Bacillus pumilus: one gene and its partner. The protein of the gene in region 2 interacts with the protein of the main gene of each other region in a pairwise test. Links are inferred from orthologs where the notes say so. Each region holds a gene or a part of one and is shown on either strand. Other genes may lie near its edges.

What was found.
Region 1: the proteins of GPS65_RS07800 (region 2) and sufU interact in binary tests that used the Escherichia coli proteins (3 or more experiments, as listed by UniProt). The link is inferred for Bacillus pumilus from one-to-one orthologs.

Annotation. Positions count from the first base shown.
Region 1 is NZ_CP047089.1:689,507-692,840, forward strand. Bases 120-3,118 are described here. They hold sufU (Fe-S cluster assembly sulfur transfer protein SufU), read right to left. Parts: upstream 1,843-3,118; coding sequence 1,396-1,842; downstream 120-1,395. Other genes in these bases: sufB (Fe-S cluster assembly protein SufB), read right to left, coding at 120-1,378; GPS65_RS03450 (cysteine desulfurase), read right to left, coding at 1,832-3,052; sufD (Fe-S cluster assembly protein SufD), read right to left, coding at 3,052-3,118. In the rest of the region: more of sufB, read right to left, coding at 1-119; more of sufD, read right to left, coding at 3,119-3,334. UniProt on the Escherichia coli protein: A scaffold on which IscS assembles Fe-S clusters. Exists as 2 interconverting forms, a structured (S) and disordered (D) form. The D-state is the preferred substrate for IscS.
Region 2 is NZ_CP047089.1:1,608,767-1,612,055, forward strand. Bases 164-3,117 are described here. They hold GPS65_RS07800 (cysteine desulfurase family protein), read left to right. Parts: upstream 164-1,046; coding sequence 1,047-2,189; downstream 2,190-3,117. Other genes in these bases: GPS65_RS07790 (replication-associated recombination protein A), read right to left, coding at 164-399; cymR (cysteine metabolism transcriptional regulator CymR), read left to right, coding at 609-1,028; mnmA (tRNA 2-thiouridine(34) synthase MnmA), read left to right, coding at 2,285-3,117. Also shown: more of GPS65_RS07790, read right to left, coding at 1-163; more of mnmA, read left to right, coding at 3,118-3,289. UniProt on the Escherichia coli protein: Master enzyme that delivers sulfur to a number of partners involved in Fe-S cluster assembly, tRNA modification or cofactor biosynthesis. Catalyzes the removal of elemental sulfur from cysteine to produce alanine.

The DNA of each region.
Region 1 (3,334 bases), 920 kb from region 2 along the record:
TCTCAAACTTAATCAAACGGTTCATTTCAACGGCGTATTCCATTGGTAGTTCTTTTGTGAATGGCTCGATGAAGCCCATGACGATCATTTCTGTTGCTTCTTCTTCAGAAATTCCGCGGCTCATCAAGTAGAATAGCTGCTCTTCTGATACTTTTGATACCTTCGCTTCGTGCTCTAATGAAATGTTGTCGTTTAAGATTTCATTGTAAGGGATCGTATCAGATGTTGATTTGTTATCCATGATGAGTGTGTCACACTCGATGTTTGAGCGTGCACCCTCTGCTTTACGTCCGAAGTGAACGATTCCGCGGTATGTGACTTTACCACCTTGTTTGGAAATCGATTTCGATACGATCGTTGAAGATGTGTTTGGTGCAAGGTGAATCATTTTTGCACCTGCATCTTGGTGCTGACCTTTACCTGCTAGGGCAATACTTAATGTCATACCACGTGCGCCTTCACCTTTTAGGATGACGGCTGGGTATTTCATTGTCAGCTTAGAACCGATGTTTCCATCAATCCATTCCATCGTTGCATTTTCTTCACATACTGTACGTTTCGTCACAAGGTTGAAGACGTTGTTTGCCCAGTTTTGAATCGTTGTATAACGGCAGTAGCCGCCTTTTTTCACGATGATTTCAACAACCGCACTGTGAAGTGAGTTTGTTGTGTAAACTGGAGCTGTACAGCCTTCTACGTAATGCACATGTGCGCCTTCATCAACAATGATCAGTGTACGCTCGAACTGACCCATGTTCTCAGAGTTGATACGGAAGTATGCTTGAAGTGGAGTATCTACTTTTACCCCTTTTGGTACGTAGATAAATGAACCACCAGACCATACAGCCGAGTTAAGCGCAGCAAATTTGTTGTCAGTCGGAGGAATGACTTTTGCCCAGTGCTCACGGAAGATGTCTTCGTTTTCTTTTAATGCGCTGTCTGTATCTTTAAACACAATGCCTAGATCTTCAAGGTCTTGCTTCATGTTATGATACACAACTTCAGATTCATACTGAGCAGATACACCTGCTAAGTACTTTTGCTCTGCTTCTGGGATCCCAAGCTTATCAAAGGTTTGTTTGATTTCTTCTGGTACTTCATCCCAAGAACGCTCAGAGCGCTCTGATGGCTTTACGTAGTACGTAATTTCATCAAAGTTTAATGCATTTAAATCTCCGCCCCATTGTGGCATCGGCATGTTGTAAAAGTGCTCAAGAGATTTCAAACGGAAATCGAGCATCCACTGAGGCTCTTCTTTCATACGAGAAATTTCTTCAACGATCTCTTTTGTTAGTCCGCGCTCTGAACGGAAAATGGAAACGTCTTTATCAGAAAAGCCGTATTTATATTCACCAACATCTGGCATTTTTTTAGCCATCCATTTTCACTCCAATCTTATGATTTGCCGTTATCTTCGGCAGATGCGCCTTTTTCAAGCGCCTTCCATGATAATGTTGCACATTTAATGCGGGCAGGGAATTTTGCCACTCCTTGCAGCGCCTCAATATCACCAAGATCAATGGAATCGTCGTATTCTTTTCCTAGCATCATATCGGAGAAAATCTGAGACATTTTCAAAGCTGTTTCAATATCTTTCCCTTTAATCGCCTGCGTCATCATAGAGGCAGATGCCATCGAAATCGAGCATCCTTCTCCTTCAAATTTCGCATCGGTGACTTTTTCGTCTTCGATTTTCATCGTGAGACGAATGCGGTCACCACACGTAGGGTTGTTCATATCGACGACAATGCTGTCGTTTAACACACCTTTGTTTCTCGGATTTTTATAATGATCCATAATCACTTGTCTGTACAGTGTGTCTAAGTTTACATTAAAAGACATTCGTAAAATACTCCTTTGTCTTACGGAGCGCTGCAATGAGTTGGTCAATCTCTTCTTCTGTATTATACAGATAGAAGCTTGCTCTTGCAGTCGCTGATACACCAAGCCATTTCATGAGCGGCTGTGCACAATGGTGTCCAGCACGAATGGCGACACCTTCCGTATCCAGAACAGTAGACGCATCATGCGGATGGACGTCATCTAAATTAAACGTCACAAGCCCAGCTCGGTGCTGCGGTCCATAAACAGTCGCACCATCAAGCTCCTTAAAGCGTTCAAGCGCATAAGTGGCAAGCTGATGCTCGTAACGGCTGACTTCCTCCATACCAATGTCATTTAAGAAATCAATCGCTTTTCCGAGTCCAACTGCTCCGGCAATAATCGGTGTTCCCGCTTCAAATTTCCACGGAAGCTCTTTCCAAGTAGAATCATACAGATCCACAAAGTCGATCATTTCACCGCCAAACTCAGCAGGCTCCATATTATTCAAAAGGTCCTTCTTCCCGTAAAGTACACCGATGCCAGTCGGTCCACACATTTTATGCCCAGAGAATGCGAAAAAGTCACAATCTAGATCCTGAACATCAATTTGCATGTGCGGGGTGCTCTGCGCACCATCGACAACGATAATAGCACCGTGATCGTGGGCAATTTTTGCGATGTCTTTAATCGGGTTGATGGTTCCTAATACGTTTGAAACATGTGTGACAGCGACGATTTTCGTTTGATGTGTGATCGTTTGCTTCACATCTTCAAGCGATAGCGTGCCGTCTTCCTGTAACGGAATGTATTTCAATGTGGCGCCAGTTGCTTTTGCTGCTTGCTGCCAAGGGATGATATTCGCATGGTGCTCCATGTGCGTAATGACAATCTCATCGCCTTCTTTGAGGTTTGCTCTAGCATAGCTGATCGCCACTGTGTTTAGTGCAGTTGTTGTACCTCTAGTAAAAATAATCTCCTGGACAGATGAAGCACGGATGAATGCACGAACTTTCTCTCTCGCACCCTCGTATGCGTCCGTTGCTCTTGTGCCAAGGGTATGAACACCCCTGTGGACGTTCGAGTTGTAAGACCGGTAATACTCATTCATTGCATCAATGACCACTCTTGGTTTTTGAGAAGTCGCTGCACTGTCCAAATACACCAAATCATGACCGTTCACTTGCTGATGAAGGATTGGAAATTGCTCACGAACGTCTTTGATATTCATTATTTTACTTTCCTTTCAATCACAGAAACGAGCTGTTTTTTAACTCCTTCAATCGGCAGTTCTTTGACGACTGGATTTAAGAAGCCATAAATCACAAGTCTTTCTGCATCTTCTTTGGAAATCCCGCGGCTCATGAGGTAATACAGTTGAATTGGATCGACACGTCCAACAGAAGCAGCATGCCCTGCTGTTACGTCATCTTCATCAATTAATAGAATTGGGTTTGCGTCACCGCGTGCTTTCTCACTCAGCATGAGAACACGTGATTCCTGTTCAGCATTT
Region 2 (3,289 bases):
AATTGCATGATAAGGGTTAGCCGTCGTTGCACCAATTAAAATGATCATGCCATTTTCTAAATAAGGAAGAAGAAAATCTTGCTTTCCTTTATCAAGCCTGTGAACCTCGTCTAAAATGAGGATGACCTGGCCGCTCATTTTCGCTTCAGCGGCGACAGCTTCCATATCCTTTTTGTTATGAATGACCGCATTCAACGTCCGAAACGCAATGCTTGTACTGCCAGCGATCGCCGTCGCAATTGATGTTTTGCCGATGCCCGGCGGTCCATATAAAATCATCGAGGATAAATGTTTTGCCTCGACCATTCGTCTAATAATTTGACCTTCTCCAACGAGATGCTCCTGCCCAATGATGTCTTCAATATGACTTGGGCGCATCCGGTACGCTAAAGGTTTCATGATTATCTCTCCTAAAGCAATGTCTTGTTTGTATAGAGTACCGAAATTTCTTCAAATAGAAAAGGGATCCGTCCTGTTATAGCGCCTAGAAGCGGCAAATGAAAGTTGGCTAAAAGTATGATATAATTGCTTTTGGTCTATATATCAGCGTATATGAAATCAGAAAAAATAATTGATGACATAGAATAGAAAACGCAGAGGTGTTTAACTTGAAAATTTCAACTAAAGGCAGATATGGTCTAACGATCATGATCGAATTAGCCAAAAAACATGGCGAAGGCCCTACATCATTAAAATCAATCGCTCAAAACAATAATTTGTCTGAGCATTATTTAGAGCAGCTTGTATCACCACTTCGGAATGCCCGTCTTGTGAAAAGTATTCGCGGTGCATATGGCGGCTATGTTCTTGCACATGAACCGAACGAGATCACAGCCGGTGATATTATTCGTGTATTAGAAGGACCGATTAGTCCTGTCGAAGTTATTGAAAACGAAGAACCAGCAAAGCGTGAACTTTGGATTCGAATTCGTGATGCAGTAAAAGACGTACTAGACAATACAACTCTTGAAGACTTGGCAAGCTATACAGATGACGGAAATCAAGACGCGTATATGTTCTACATTTAGATCAGAGGTGTACCTGAAATGGAACGAATCTATTTAGATCATGCGGCAACAACGCCGATGGATCAGCGTATCGTGGACAAGATGATCCCTTACTTTACAGAGATATTTGGCAATCCTTCTAGCATTCATTCATATGGGCGCGAGGCAAGAAAGTGGCTTGATGAAGCAAGAGAAGTGATTGCAGGAGAATTACACTGTAAACCACAGGAAGTCATCCTCACAAGTGGAGGAACAGAGGCGGACAACCTGGCGATTACAGGTGTGGCTATGGCAAGGCAGCATGAAGGAAAACATATTATCACAGCAAAAACAGAGCATCATGCGGTGCTCCACACATGTGAACGCCTAGAGAAGCTAGGATTTGATGTGACATATTTAGATGTGGATGAAACGGGATTGATTCATCTAGAACAACTAAAACAGGCACTAAGAGATGATACAATTCTTGTGACCATCATGTACGGCAACAATGAAACAGGTGTAATTCAACCAATCAAAGACATTGGCGAACTCATGCACCATCACACTGCGCATTTTCATACAGACGCCGTGCAGGCGTTTGGAACAATGCCAATCGATGTAGCAGACCTTCATATTGATCTTTTATCTGCTTCTGGTCATAAGCTAAATGGTCCAATGGGAACTGGCTTTTTATATGTAAACGAAGGCGTAAAACTTTCTCCGCAATTGTTCGGTGGAGAACAAGAAAGAAAACGCCGTGCTGGTACAGAAAATGTGGCAGGGATCGTGGGACTTGCAGAAGCTGTTCAATTAACGAAGCAAAATAGAAGAGAAAAAGCCATGCATTATGGTAAGCTCAAAGAAATCATGCTGCAAGTATTCGATGAGGAATCACTTATTTTCTCTATCAATGGGCATCCGAAAGAGACATTGCCTCATATTTTAAATGTTCATTTCCCGGGTGTTTCCATCGAATCGTTACTTGTGAATTTAGATATGGAAGGAATTGCTGTTTCAAGTGGATCTGCATGTACGGCTGGATCCGTCCTTCCTTCGCACGTGTTAAGCGCCATGTATGGCGAAGAAGCAGACAAGCTGACATCCTCAGTCAGAATAAGCTTCGGTCTTGGGAATGAAGAGGATCACGTGAAGCAGGCAGCACGTAAGATAGCAGCTGTTGTCAAACGCTTAGCCAAATAAACGTTCCTCTTTTGTTCGTGTGTGAAAAATGAAACAGCCAAGCACCTGAAGAACGAAACGCACATGCTGTTTCATTGAAAATGGAGTTGATGAAGATGACAAAAAGACCAGAAGACACAAGAGTTGTGGTCGGTATGTCCGGTGGAGTCGACTCATCAGTTGCCGCTCTTATGCTAAAAGAGCAAGGCTATGATGTGATCGGCATATTTATGAAAAACTGGGATGACACAGATGAAAATGGTGTGTGTACAGCAACGGAGGATTATGAGGATGTCATCCGCGTCTGTAACCAAATTGGAATCCCTTATTATGCAGTGAATTTCGAAAAGCAATATTGGGACAAAGTGTTTCAATATTTCCTTGATGAATATAAAGCAGGCAGAACGCCAAACCCAGATGTCATGTGTAACAAAGAAATTAAGTTTAAAGCGTTTCTTGAGCATGCATTGTCGCTCGGTGCGGATTATTTAGCAACAGGTCACTATGCGCGCGTCGACAGAACTGGCGATGAAGTTAAAATGCTTAGAGGTCTTGATGCGAACAAAGACCAAACGTATTTCTTAAATCAGCTGACTCAGGAACAGCTTGATAAAGTCATGTTCCCAATCGGTGATTTAGAGAAGAAAAGGGTTCGTGAATTGGCAAAAGAAGCAGAGCTCGCAACCGCAACGAAAAAAGATTCAACGGGTATTTGCTTTATTGGGGAAAGAAACTTTAAAACGTTCCTCAGTCAATATTTACCTGCACAGCCTGGCGTGATGCAGACGATGGACGGAGAAGTCAAAGGGGAGCACGATGGACTGATGTATTACACGATCGGTCAGCGCCAAGGTCTTGGCATTGGCGGCAGCGGTGATCCTTGGTTTGTCGTTGGAAAAGACTTGGAACAAAATATTTTGTTTGTCGAACAAGGTTTTCACAATCCACTTTTATATTCTGAAAGCATTTCAGCCGTCAATATCAGCTGGACTCGTCCTCATATTGTCGGTGAAAACGGTGAATTAACATGCACAGCTAAATTCAGATACCGTCAAGAAGATCACCATGTGAAGGTCAAAATGACAGGTGAGCAAGAAGCGATGGTCATCTTTGATGAACCT